2 regions of the Microbacterium sp. NPDC056003 genome follow, and region 2 is predicted to be linked to the other one. Evidence: predicted binding sites of a transcription regulator. Region 2 holds the regulator's gene; the other holds the start of a gene.

Region 1 (6,333 bases), 530 kb from region 2:
AAGGAGCGGTAGAGCACATCAGCTCCGCGGGGCATCCGGGGCGGCAGCACCTCGTGCCGCGCTCCCGCGAGTTCCATCGCCGTCCGCGCCGCGTCGACGGCGGTGCCGCGCTGCGGAGCGGAGGGAACGATGGGAGCTGACATGCCCCTCACCATAGCCCGAAAGCAGAAAAAGGCAAGTCGGAGGCTTTTTTCGGCAGACCCACCGGCGTCGAGCGGTCCGCCGCCCGCACACGGCGACGGGGCCGGCCCCGATGGGAGCCGGCCCCGTGAGTGCCCTGCGTCAGCGAGTGCTGGTGCTGCGGCGACGCGCGAAGAAGACGTACAGGCCGAGCACGATGATCGCGCCGATGATGGACCCGATGATGCCGGCCGGCTGCAGGAAGCCGCCGTTGGGGTCGGCGCCGAACAGCACGAACCCGAGGAACCCTCCGACGAACGATCCGACGATGCCGAGCACGATGGTCATCAGGATGCCCATGCTCTGCTTTCCGGGGATGATCGCGCGGGCGAGCAGTCCGGCGATCAGGCCGATGATGATGAGTCCGAGAATTGTCCAGAGCATGATTCCTCCTCCGTTGTGAGCGCCGCCGGGGTACGCGGTGCTCGTCATGCGTCCGTCACGCTAACAAGGTGCTGACCATTCGCACCGACCTATACCCTGCGAGGCCGGGAGGCTGTACTATCCGCGTCCGCTGCGTTCGGCGGGCGTGATTCGTGACTCAGTCGCGCGAGCGATGCACGCCGCTGTCGGCGCGCTGGATCGTGATCGGCACAGCCACCGCGGCGGTGATGCACAGGATCCCGGCGATGAACACCAGGCCCGGCAGGATGGGCGACGCGAACGAGATGCCCACCAGATACATGCCGCCGAGGAGCAGGATGATGTAGAGAGCGAAGAGCATGATCGACCTCCGGTTTGCTCGATGAGGCTTACTCTTGCGCACGCCACCGCCGACCGGAAGAGGCGTGACGTCCGGCGCGGCTCGGTCGAGGGCCACGAGGGCGCTGGTGCGCGGCATCCGCTCGCGTGAGAATGTCCGCCATGGAACTCGTGCAGATCGCTCAGCATGCCGACGATCTCGACCGCGCAGCGGACTTCTACTCCGCGCTGCTCCAGACCGAGCCGACAGCGCGGTTCGATCCGCCCGGACTGCTGTTCTTCGACCTGGACGGGGTGCGCCTGCTGCTCGACCGGAACGCGCCGTCGTCCCTGATCTACCTGCGCGTGCCCAACGTCCACGAGGTGATCGAGCGCCTCGGCGGCCTCGCCGAGGTGGTCTCGCATCCGCACGTCATCTTCCGTCACGAGGACGACACGCTCGGCCCGGCCGGACACGACGAATGGCAGGCGTTCCTGCGGGACCCCGAGGGCAACACCGTCGGGCTGATCGCGTTCCAGCGTCCGTAGAGGTGGCGACGCGGCATGCATCCCGCGCAAGAATGGGCGAGTGGATGCCGCGTTCCCCGCCCTCACCGAGATGCCCGCCCCGCAGTTCGTCATGTCGGCGGAGGGGCACCGCCTGGCCACGTACTCGTGGGGAGAGGATGACGGCGGCCCGACCGTGCTGTGCGTGCACGGGTTCGCGTCGAGCTGCCGCGACAACTGGGTGAACACCGGCTGGGTCCGTGACCTCACCCGCGCGGGCTTCCGCGTGCTCGGAGTGGATCAGCGCGGTCACGGTCTCAGCGACAAGCCGCACGAGCCCGAGGCGTACGGCATGGATGCACTCACGGCCGACCTGGTGGCCGTGCTCGACACGTACCTCCTCGCCTCGGTGTTCTATGCGGGCTACTCGCTCGGCGCGCGCGTCGGGTGGCAGCTCGCGGTGAACGCGCCCGAGCACGTCGAGCGGGCCGTGCTCGGCGGCATCCCCGACGGACGCCCGCTCGCGCGCCTGCAGATCGAGCAGGCCCGCGCCTACGCCGAACACGGCACGCCCGTCGAGGACCAGGTCACGCGCAACTACGTGACGCTGGCCGAGCGGGTGCCAGGCAACGATCTGCGCGCCCTCGTCGCGCTGGCGGAGGGCATGCGCCTCGGCGACGCCGATCCCGATCCCGATCGGCCGCCGCAGCAGACGATCCTGTTCGCGACCGGCTCGGAGGATGCGATCCTCGAGCGGTCGCGCGCGCTCGCCGCGGCGACACCGCACGGAGACTTCGTGGAGCTGCCCGACCGTCACCACTTCAATGCCCCGGGGTCGCGCGACTTCCGCCGGGCCGCGGTGGGCTTCTTCACACACGATTGAGCCGCTGCGCCACTGTGCGCACGTCGAGGGTGGTGCCTGAGACATCGTGCTCATCTCGATGTGATCACGGGGGGCATTCTGTCGGCGCGACCGCGTAGCCTGGAGGAGTGAGCGCCTACGTCTCGGCGTTCGAGCTGTTCTCCATCGGTGTAGGACCCTCGAGCTCCCACACGGTCGGTCCCATGCGGGCCGCCCTCGACTTCGTCGTCCGTCTGCGCGAGGAGGGCCTCCTCGACTCCGTCGCTCGCGTGACGTGCACTCTGTACGGCTCGCTGGGCGCCACGGGCATCGGCCATGGCACGCCCGACGCCGTCGTCGCCGGACTCATGGGCCTCGAACCCGAGACCGTCGATCCCGACGCCGTGCGCTCGGCGTGGGCCGCGTGGCGCGAGGGTGCGGAGCTGCCGCTGGCGGGGACGCACCCGATCCCCTTCGCGAAGGACGACGTCGTCTTCGAGCCGCGCACCCGGCTGCCCGGGCATCCGAACGCCATGACCCTCGAAGCCTGGTCGACGACACGCGGCGGACGCCCGAGACGGATCGGAGCGGATGCCGCGACCGCCGCCGTCCGCGAGACCGGTGCCGCTTACGCGCTCGGTGCAGGTGCCGCCGCGACCGCCCTCGAGCACGCCGCCGACGGCCCCGGACTCGTGCTGCGCGAGACCTACTACTCGGTCGGCGGCGGATTCATCCGGCGCGAAGGCGAGCCGCCGCGCGTACGGACGGCGAGCTTCCCATTGGATTACGGGTCGGCCGAGGAGCTGCTCGCACTGTGCGACGAACACGGGCTGACGATCGCCGAGCTCGCCCGCATCAACGAGGAGGCGCTGCGCGATGACGAGCACATCGCCAGCGGGCTCGATGCCATCTGGGACGCCATGGCGGGGTGTGTCGACGCGGGACTCCACGCCGAGGGCGTGCTTCCCGGCATGCTTCAGGTGAAGCGCCGGGCCGGAGCCATCCGCGTGCAGCTCGACGAGGCCGAGTCGGACGGACGCCGTGAGCTTCCGGGCGAGTGGCTGGGTGCGTTCGCGCTCGCCGTGAACGAGGAGAACGCCGCGGGAGGCCGCGTCGTCACCGCTCCGACGAACGGGGCGGCCGGCATCCTTCCCGCCGTGGCGATGTACTGGTGGCGGTTCCTCGCCGACTCCGGTCTCGGCGCCGGCAACGCCGTCACTCCGTACGGCGAGCTCGTGGGCAGTGCGCTGCTCGGCTACGACGGGCACGCCGCGGCGCCGGACGAGACGTCCGGGTGGGATGACGCGGCAGTCGCCGAAGCGAACCGTCGCCGTGGCATCCGCCGATTCCTCCTCACGGCCAGCGCCCTGGGCTCGCTATTCAAGGCCAACGCGTCGATCTCGGGGGCGGAGGGCGGCTGTCAGGCCGAGGTGGGATCGGCGTGCGCGATGGCGGCGGGCGGGCTGACCGCCGTGATGGGTGGCACCAACCGGCAGATCGAGAACGCCGCGGAGATCGCGATGGAGCACCACCTCGGCCTTACGTGCGATCCGGTCGGGGGCCTCGTGCAGATCCCCTGCATCGAGCGCAATGCGATCGCCGCGTCCACGGCGGTGACGGCGGCCCGGCTCGCGCTGCGTGGCGACGGCTCGCACTACGTCTCTCTCGATGCGGTCGTCGAGACGATGCGCCAGACCGGGATCGACATGTCGCACAAGTACAAGGAGACGAGCGAGGGCGGCCTCGCGGTGAACGTCATCGAGTGCTGACCGACATCCTTCGGGCGATGAAGAGGCTGGCACTCTCGATGTGAGAGTGCTAATCTGTGATTAGTTGAGTCGACTCGACTCAACTCTCAGATCAACCCCCACATCGCAACAGAAGGAGTAGACAATGGCCACGTACGACCCGTTCCGCGACTTCGACCGCCTCGCGTCGAGCCTCATGGAGGGGCGCCGCGGACCCCGCCGCATGCCGATGGACCTCTACCGCGACGGCGACCACTACGTGCTCACCGCCGACATGCCGGGAATCGACCCCGGATCGGTCGACATCGACGTCGACGGGCAGCTGCTGACGATCCGCGCCGAGCGGTCGCTCACCACGGGCGAAGGTGTGAAGTGGATCACCCGCGAACGCGAGGCCGTGAGCTTCCTGCGGCAGCTCAACCTCGGTCAAGGCATCGACACCGACAGCATCACCGCCGACTACAGCAACGGTGTGCTGAGCGTCACGATCCCGGTGAGCGAGAAGGCCAAGCCGCGCAAGATCGAGGTCCGCTCCAGCGCCGGAGCCGGCGCCGGAGCACAGACCATCACCGCGCAGGAGAGCCGCGAGGAGCCGCAGCCGATCGAGCAGTGAGCGCACAGCGACGACCCGGCCATCCCCGGCTACCCGTGACCCGGGTGATCCCGGTTTCTGACGCCGGCCACCGCCCCGCAGCCCTCCGGCCGCGGGGCGGTGTCGTGCGTGCCTAGGATCGAGCCGTGTCCGAACGCGAACTGACCACCCCGGTGCCGTTGACGCTCCCGAACGGCGAGCTGAATCCCGACGCGATCGGATGGGCCAGGCGGCCGCTCGTCGACACCCGCGGAATCGGGCGCGGGTGGGGCCGCAACAAGCGGTGGGAGTACTGGAACGTCATCACCCCGACGCACATCATGGCGCTGACAGTGTCGTCGATCGACTACGCGGCGGTCAGCGAGGTGTGGGTGTTCGACCGCGCGACGCAGCGCGCGATCGGCACGAACGTCTCGGCCGTACTCGGCCGGGCGACGCTGCCGTCGAGCCTCGAGCAGGGTCCGTCCCGAGCGCGGGCGAAGGATCTGGCGATCGACATCGACGAGGTCGACGGAGGCACCCGGCTGCGCGCGGCGACGCACCGTGCGTCCTTCGACGTCGTCGCCGAGCTGCCGGAGGCCCACGAGCGCCTCGCCGTCGTCGTGCCGTGGAGCAGGCGTCGGTTCCAGTACACCGTGAAGGATGTCGCGCGACCGGCGTCGGGACGCGTCGCGTTCGACGGCGAGGTCTTCGACGTGCCGGCCGGGGAGTCCTGGGCCGTGCTCGACCACGGCCGCGGCCGCTGGCCCTATGACATCCGCTGGAACTGGGGAGCGGGCTCCGGCGTCTCCGATGGTCGGGTCATCGGCATCCAGGTCGGCGGCAGGTGGACCGAGGGAACCGGCTCGACCGAGAACTCGATGCTCATCGACGGCCGGCTTCACAAGATCCATGACGAGCTCGCCTGGGATTACGACCTCTGGCGCTGGCGGCAGCCGTGGCGGGTGTCGGGCGGGGGGCTCGAGGCATCCTTCGCGCCCTTCTACGACAAGCGCACTCGCACCGATCTCGGCGTCGTCGCATCGAGCACCGATCAGTGCTTCGGAACGTGGAGCGGCACGTTCCGCACCGCCGAGGGCGAGGAGATCGCGTTCGACGGCATCACCGGCTGGGCGGAAGAGGTGCACAACCGCTGGTGAGCGGATGCCGTTGCTCCGTGCCCTCCGCCGCGCGGTGGCCCGTGTCGGAGGGGCGGTCGTAGGCTGAGCGCGTGGTGGAGTACGTCGTTCCCGCGCCGAAGCGGCGCCGCGGTCGACCCCGGGCAGGCGAGTCGGACGCGCGCGACCGCATCCTCGCGGCCGCGATCGAGGAGTTCGGCAGCGCCGGCTACGACGGCGCGACGATCCGCGGGATCGCGGCGCGCGCCGGCGTCGACTCGGCGCTGATCCACCACCACTTCGGCACCAAGGCCGACCTCTTCGGCGCCGTCATCGACGCGCCGATGCGGCCCGACCTCGCGCTGCCCGAGATCCTCGCCGGTCCGCGACATGAGGTGGGCGAGCGGATCGTGCGCTACGTCCTCGAGACGTGGGAGGTGCCCGAGGCGAGGCGACGCGGTGTGGCACTGCTGCGGACGGCGATCGGCAACAAGCTGACGACACCCCTCGTCGCGGGGTTCCTCTCGCGAGAGCTCATCGGGCGCATCGCCCGGACGCTCGAGGTGCCCGACGCGGAGCTCCGCGCGACCCTTGCGGGGTCGCAGATCGCGGGCATGCTGATTGCGCGCTACGTGCTGCGCCTGCCGGGCCTGGCCGAGGCATCCCTCGACGACATCGTCGAGCGCG
Region 2 (6,333 bases):
GCGCGTCGTCGACGAGCTCATCCCAGTCGGTCGGCGGAGCGTCGATGCCTGCCGCCTCGAGCAGGTCGGCGCGGTAGAAGAGCACCGTCGACGGCTCGACGAGCAGCGGGTATCCGTAGACGCCCTCGTCCACGCTCACGAACGGCTTGATGTTCTCCGCGATGTCGGCGAACGCCTCGTCGTCCATGAGCGTCGTGAGGTCGGCCAGCTGGCCGTTAGCCTGCATCGGCTTGATGTTGCCGTAGTTCGTCGTCTTCACGTCGGGCGCCTTGCCGGCGGCCTGGGCGGCCTTGAGCTTCTGGTCCCACGTGTCAGCGGGGACGACGAGATACTGCACCTCGACGTCGTCGCTCTGGGCGTTGAACTCGTTGACCTGCTCCTTGAACCACGCCTGCTGGTAGTCCTCGAACTGCTGCTGCCAGAAGATGACCTTCGCCTTGCCGTCCTCCGTGGTCGGCGCACCGCCGCCTCCGGCGCAGCCGGCGAGCAGTGCGCCCGCCGAGGCGGTCGCCACGACGGCGAGCGCGAGCCTGCTGTTTCTCTTGTGCATTCGTCCCTCCTCAGGAACTCGACTCCGCGATGAGTCGAAGCTGTGGCCGGTCAGGAAGCCCGGTCTGACATCGATCGGTGAATCGCGGCGGCGCCGCGGATCGGCACTGATCTCGTCTGGTGGTCAGAGTATGCGAAATCGATTTCAAGCGCAATGCCGACGGAAGCTGCTCACCCTTGCCGCACGGCGTGATCGGCGCCACTGCGGGCGTGAGGTCGCGCTGAAAGACACCTCTCAGCGTGCGGCGGCGGCTCCGAGACGCGCACCTGGTCACTCTGTATCGATTTCACAACGACGGGCTAGAAGGCCCCGGGTTCGGTCTTCTCGAGGTCGGTCGAGAACCAGAAGACGTTGTAGGGATCCCAGAGGGACAGGGCGAAGTAGATCGTGCGGCCGTCGTCAGAGACGTATCTGGGATTCATGTACGGCGAGTACAGACCAGGGTACTCCGCGCTGGAGACGAGCTCGATCGGGTCACCCCATGGTCCCCATGGCGTGACCCCTTCGCGGATGAATGCGCTGCCGCCGTCCGAGTACGTCATGACCCAGCGTTCGAGGTACGTCGACCACATCACCGACAACTCGCCGATCGTTCCCTCGACCACCGTCTCGGCAGCCGTCAGGTCGGCGTCCCAGCGGGGCTCGCCCGCGGCATCCACTCCCGAGAAGTACGTGTACGCGGTGAGATCCTCGACCGCCTCCTCGGAGGCGGGCACGCGCATCAGCTGCACTCCCCCGAACCGGCCGGAGGGGATCGACCAGAAGTACACGTACTCGACGCCGTCCTCCATGACGTGCGCCGGTGCAACTTGGATGAAGTTCGAATCACCCGGCCAGCGCGGGTTCTCGAGGGCGGTCCACGATTCGCCGCCGTCGGTGGACCTGGCCAGCCCGGAGTAGTTCGCGTCCCAGGCTCCTGGCTCACCCCAGAAGTTGACGGACATGTAGGCGATGTACAGCGTCTCGCCGATCGCGAAGCCGTGAGTCGGGATCTTGGTGACCTCGCCCTTGCCGTCATTGGGGTCGTGGTCGCCCTCGACGAGCGCCGCCGCCCAGCCGATGTCGTCTGCCGGAGCCCACCCGTCGAAGGTGATCCCGTCGGTCGGATCGTCGTCGGTCGTCCACGCCGAGACGTTCGATCGCCAGATCCCACCCTGCCCGCCGATCGAGTCGGGATCGCGCTCGCCGAAGGTGTCGCCGAAGAAGAAGTAGGTTCGGTCTCCCAGATTCGTCATCGACCCCAGGTCGGTGCCGGCGACGGCAGCGGTCTCAGTGTCGTTCATCGCCCCGGGCCCGGTGAGCTGCGCGATCTCGGTGAGGTTCGACACGCCCTCCAGCACGAACGGCTTGTCGGGGTCGGCGTCGACGTCCACGGCCCCTGTGCCCGTGCAGCCGGCCATTGCCATGACACCGATGATGACGGATGCCGCAGCCGCGGCTCGGATTCGTGAACGGGTCGCCTGCGCAGCCATGATCCTCCTCGATCGTCAGGTGTCACGATACGAGGCTGGGGGCGAAATGAGAAATCGATTTCAGATCGAGCTCAGTGAGACGAGCTCACGGCGGCTCGACCGCGGTCGGTCAGCGCTCGTCGTCGCCCGCATGGCCGGCCGGGGCCTCGGCCGGCGACTCTCCCGGACTGATCGGCTGGCGGGGACGCCACACGACGAGCTCGGTCGCGCGGCGCACCCGCGTGCCGTGGCGCAGGGTCACGACCGCTCCGGTCGCGCCCGCCGCGAAGACGCGGGCGCCGGGGCGACGTTCGAGTTCGGTGCGCACCCGCTCCTCGAGGTCGCGGACGCGGCCGTGCAGTTCGCGGACCCGGTCTTCCAGTTCGAGGATGCGCGCGATCGCCGGGAGGCCGATGCCGTCGGCCGACATCCGCGCGACCTCGCGCAGCTGCGCGACGTGGCGGAGCGAATAGCGGCGCGAGCCTCCCGACGTGCGCGCGGGCACGACCAGCCCGAGGCGGTCGTACTGACGGAGGGTCTGCGGATGCATGCCGGAGAGCTCCGCGGCGACGGCGATCGCGAAGATCGGTGCCTCGTCGTCGATGTCGTGCTGCTCACCCATGCCGGCTCACCTCCCTCCGACCTATCCTCCTAGCCGCGCGCCTTCGCCATGAGGTCGGCACGCGGGTTCTCCTTCGGCTCGAGCGCGTGGTACCGCTCGAGTGCCTCGCGGGCCGCGTCGTCGAGGTGCGACGGCACAGCCACCTGGACCTCGGCGAGCAGGTCGCCGGTGCCTTTGGCGGTCTGCACGCCGCGGCCCTTCACGCGGAGTACGCGCCCCGACGGAGTGCCGGGCGCGACGCGCAGCTTCACCGGCTCGCCGCCCAGGGTCGGGACCTCGATGGTCGCGCCGAGCGCGGCCTCGGTGAACGTCACCGGGATCGTCACGCGAAGGTTGAGCCCGTCGCGCGTGAACACCGGATGCGGTCGCACGGCGACCTGCACGACGACGTCGCCGTTCTCGCCGCCGTCCGGCGACGGCCGGCCCCGGCCGCGCAGGCGGATCTTCTGGCCGTCGGACACGCCTGCCGGGATCTTCACCTTGAACGGACGGCCGTCCTCGCCCTGGAGCGTGATGGTCTCGCCCTTGGTCGCGGTGACAAAGTCGATCGTCGTCCGCGCCGTGACGTCGGCCCCGCGGGTCGGACCGCCGTACCCGCGGTAGCCGCCCGTCGACTGACCGAACCGGCCGGTGCCGAAGCCGCCGCCCTGCTGGTTGAACATCGAGAAGATGTCGTCGAAGTCCTCGGCCGACTGATAGCGGCCGCCGCCGCGCCCCTGGTTGAACATCGAGAAGACGTCCTCGAAGCCGCCGGCTCCGCCCTGTCCGCCGGCCGTGAAGCGCGCGCCCGAGCCCATGGCACGGATCTGGTCGTACTCCTTGCGCTGCTCGGCGTCGGAGAGCACCGAGTACGCCTCGCTGACCTCTTTGAACTTCGCCTCGGCCTTGGCATCGCCCTGGTTGGAGTCGGGGTGGTACTTCCGCGCGAGCTTGCGGTAGGTCTTCTTGAGGTCAGTGTCGCTGACGTCCTTGGACACACCGAGGATCGAGTAGAAGTCCTTGTCGAACCAGTCCTGACTGGCCATAGGTGCCCTCCGGACTACTCGGCCGGCACCGCGACGACGACCTTCGCCGGGCGAAGCTCGACGGAGCCGAGTCGGTAGCCGATCTCGACGACCTCGAGGATCGTGGGCTCGGTCGTGCCGGGGGTCGGCGCCTGGAAGATGGCCTCGTGCTGCTGCGGATCGAACGCCTCGCCGGGTGCACCGTAGGTGACCAGGCCGATGCGCTCGGCAACGCCGCGCAGCTTCTCGGCGATCGCGGCGAAGGGTGAGCCCTCCTCGAGGTCACCGTGCTTCTCAGCCCGGTCGAGGTCGTCGAGCACGGGCAGGAGGCCCTTCGCGACCGCCCCCTTGGCGCGCTCGATCTCGAGCTCTCGCTGGTCCTCCGTACGGCGGCGGTAGTTGGCGTACTCCGCCTGGAGGCGCTTGAGATCGTTGAGCAGCTGCGATTCGAGGTCGGCGATCACGGCGTCTTCGGCCGCGGCATCCGCGTTCTGTGTCGCACCGAGGATGTCATCGATCGTCAGCTCGTCGTCCTGGCCCTCCTGCGGGTCGGACCCGGAAGCCTGTGCTTCCGGGTCCTCGCCGCCGGGGACCTCGTTCTCGAAGTCCTTGTCGGCCATGGTTACTTCTTGTCTTCCTCGTCGTCGATGACCTCGGCGTCAACCACGTCCTCGTCGGACTCGGTCTGGCCGGAGCCGTCGGCGGGCTGCTCACCCGACGCGTCGGGAGCCGGCTGCGACGCCTGGTTGGAGGCGTAGATCGCCTCGCCCAGCTTGCCCTGGCTCTGGTTCAGCTTGTCGAACGCCGTCTTCACAGCCTCGTCGTCGTCGCCCGCGAGCGCCGTCTTGAGAGCGTCGACGTCGGCCTGGACCTCGGTCTTGACGTCTTCGGGCAGCTTGTCGTCGTTCTCCTTGATGAGCTTCTCGATCGAGTACGAGAGGGTCTCGGCCTGGTTGCGCACCTCGGCGGCCTCACGGCGCTTCTTGTCTTCGGCGGCGTGCTCCTCGGCCTCACGCACCATGCGCTCGATGTCGTCCTTGGGCAGCGAGGAGCCGCCGGTGATCGTCATCGACTGCTCCTTGCCGGTGCCCTTGTCCTTCGCCGAGACGTGCACGATGCCGTTGGCGTCGATGTCGAAGGTGACCTCGATCTGCGGGATGCCGCGGGGAGCCGGCGCGATGCCGGTGAGCTCGAACGTGCCGAGCGGCTTGTTGTCGCGCGTGAACTCGCGCTCACCCTGGAAGACCTGGATCGCGACGGACGGCTGGTTGTCGTCGGCCGTCGTGAAGGTCTCCGAGCGCTTCGTCGGGATGGCGGTGTTGCGCTCGATGAGCTTGGTCATGATGCCGCCCTTGGTCTCGATGCCGAGGCTCAGGGGGGTCACGTCGATGAGCAGGACGTCCTTGCGCTCGCCCTTGAGGACACCGGCCTGGAGGGCAGCGCCGACGGCGACGACCTCATCGGGGTTGACGCCCTTGTTGGGCTCCTTCCCGGCCTCGCGCTGCACGAGCTCGCTCACCGCGGGCATACGGGTCGAGCCGCCGACGAGCACGACGTGGTCGATGTCGGCGACCTTGATGCCGGCCTCGCGGATGACGTCCTCGAACGGCTTCTTGGTGCGGTCGAGGAGGTCCTTGGTGAGGTCCTCGAACTTGGCGCGCGTGATCGTCTCGGAAAGCGACACCGGGCCCGAGTCGGTCAGCGAGAGGTACGGGAGGTTTACGCTCGTGCTCGTCGAGGACGAGAGCTCCTTCTTCGCCTGCTCGGCGGCCTCCTTGAGGCGCTGCAGGGCGATCTTGTCGCCCGAGACGTCGACACCCGTCGTGTCCTTGAACTGCTTGATGAAGTAGTCGACGAGGCGCTGGTCCCAGTCGTCACCTCCGAGGCGGTTGTCACCGGCGGTCGCGCGCACCTGGATCGTCGAGAAGTCGTCGTCCTTGCCCACCTCGAGCAGGGAGACGTCGAAGGTTCCGCCACCGAGGTCGAAGACGAGGATGAGCTCGTCCTCCTTGCCCTTGTCGAGGCCGTACGCGAGAGCGGCGGCGGTGGGCTCGTTGATGATGCGGAGCACGTTGAGGCCCGCGATCTCGCCGGCCTCCTTCGTTGCCTGGCGCTCGGCGTCGTTGAAGTACGCCGGAACCGTGATGACGGCATCCGTCACCGTGTCGCCCAGGTACTGCTCGGCGTCGCGCTTCAGCTTCTGCAGGATGCGGGCCGAGATCTCCTGCGGCGTCCACTTCTTGCCGTCGACGTCGAAGCCCCAGTCGGTGCCCATGTGACGCTTGACGGACGAGACGGTGCGGTCGACGTTGGTGACCGCCTGGCGCTTCGCGGTCTCACCGACGAGCACCTCGCCGTCCTTCGTGAACGCGACGACCGACGGGGTCGTGCGGAAGCCCTCGGCGTTGGCGATGACCTTCGGCTCGCCACCCTCGAGGACGCTGACGACCGAGTTGGTCGTACCGAGGTCGATTCCGACAGCACGTGCCATGTGTTCTCTCCTTCTTGTGGGCGAAGCGGATGCCTCGGCCCGTGGTTGATGGGAAGTCTGCTCGCGCTCGACAGAGAGGTTGAGTCGCGATGACTCAAGGCTACTCGCGGGTGTCGAGCGTGTCAAATGAAGTTGATATGACCCGACTCAACTTTGGATCCAGTCGGACTTTGGAACCCACTCAGACAGAGTGGGCGAGGGTCTGCAGCAGCACG

What was found. The regulator HspR, encoded in region 2, represses chaperone genes until heat shock. The targets are predictions, from matches to a motif close to AAGTTGAGTCNNNNNGACTCAACTT.
Region 1: ACFC1W_RS08605 (Hsp20/alpha crystallin family protein) is a predicted target of HspR. The motif match lies at 4,040-4,064, and genes of this name have one in related genera.

Annotation. Positions count from the first base shown of each region.
Region 1 covers NZ_JBHJXQ010000001.1:1,899,587-1,905,919, forward strand. Annotated here, with positions in the region: gene ACFC1W_RS08575 (hypothetical protein) at 1-143, opposite strand, end outside; gene ACFC1W_RS08580 (GlsB/YeaQ/YmgE family stress response membrane protein) at 283-564, opposite strand; gene ACFC1W_RS08585 (hypothetical protein) at 722-904, opposite strand; gene ACFC1W_RS08590 (VOC family protein) at 1,045-1,410, shown strand; gene ACFC1W_RS08595 (alpha/beta fold hydrolase) at 1,451-2,251, shown strand; gene ACFC1W_RS08600 (L-serine ammonia-lyase, iron-sulfur-dependent, subunit alpha) at 2,359-3,978, shown strand; gene ACFC1W_RS08605 (Hsp20/alpha crystallin family protein) at 4,103-4,570, shown strand; gene ACFC1W_RS08610 (DUF2804 domain-containing protein) at 4,696-5,688, shown strand; gene ACFC1W_RS08615 (TetR family transcriptional regulator) at 5,760-6,333, shown strand, end outside.
Region 2 covers NZ_JBHJXQ010000001.1:1,366,106-1,372,438, reverse strand. Annotated here, with positions in the region: gene ACFC1W_RS06360 (ABC transporter substrate-binding protein) at 1-550, opposite strand, end outside; gene ACFC1W_RS06355 (DUF4185 domain-containing protein) at 850-2,022, opposite strand; gene ACFC1W_RS06350 (heat shock protein transcriptional repressor HspR) at 2,132-2,623, opposite strand; gene ACFC1W_RS06345 (DnaJ C-terminal domain-containing protein) at 2,653-3,648, opposite strand; gene ACFC1W_RS06340 (nucleotide exchange factor GrpE) at 3,663-4,247, opposite strand; gene dnaK (molecular chaperone DnaK) at 4,250-6,118, opposite strand; gene ACFC1W_RS06330 (hypothetical protein) at 6,300-6,333, opposite strand, start outside.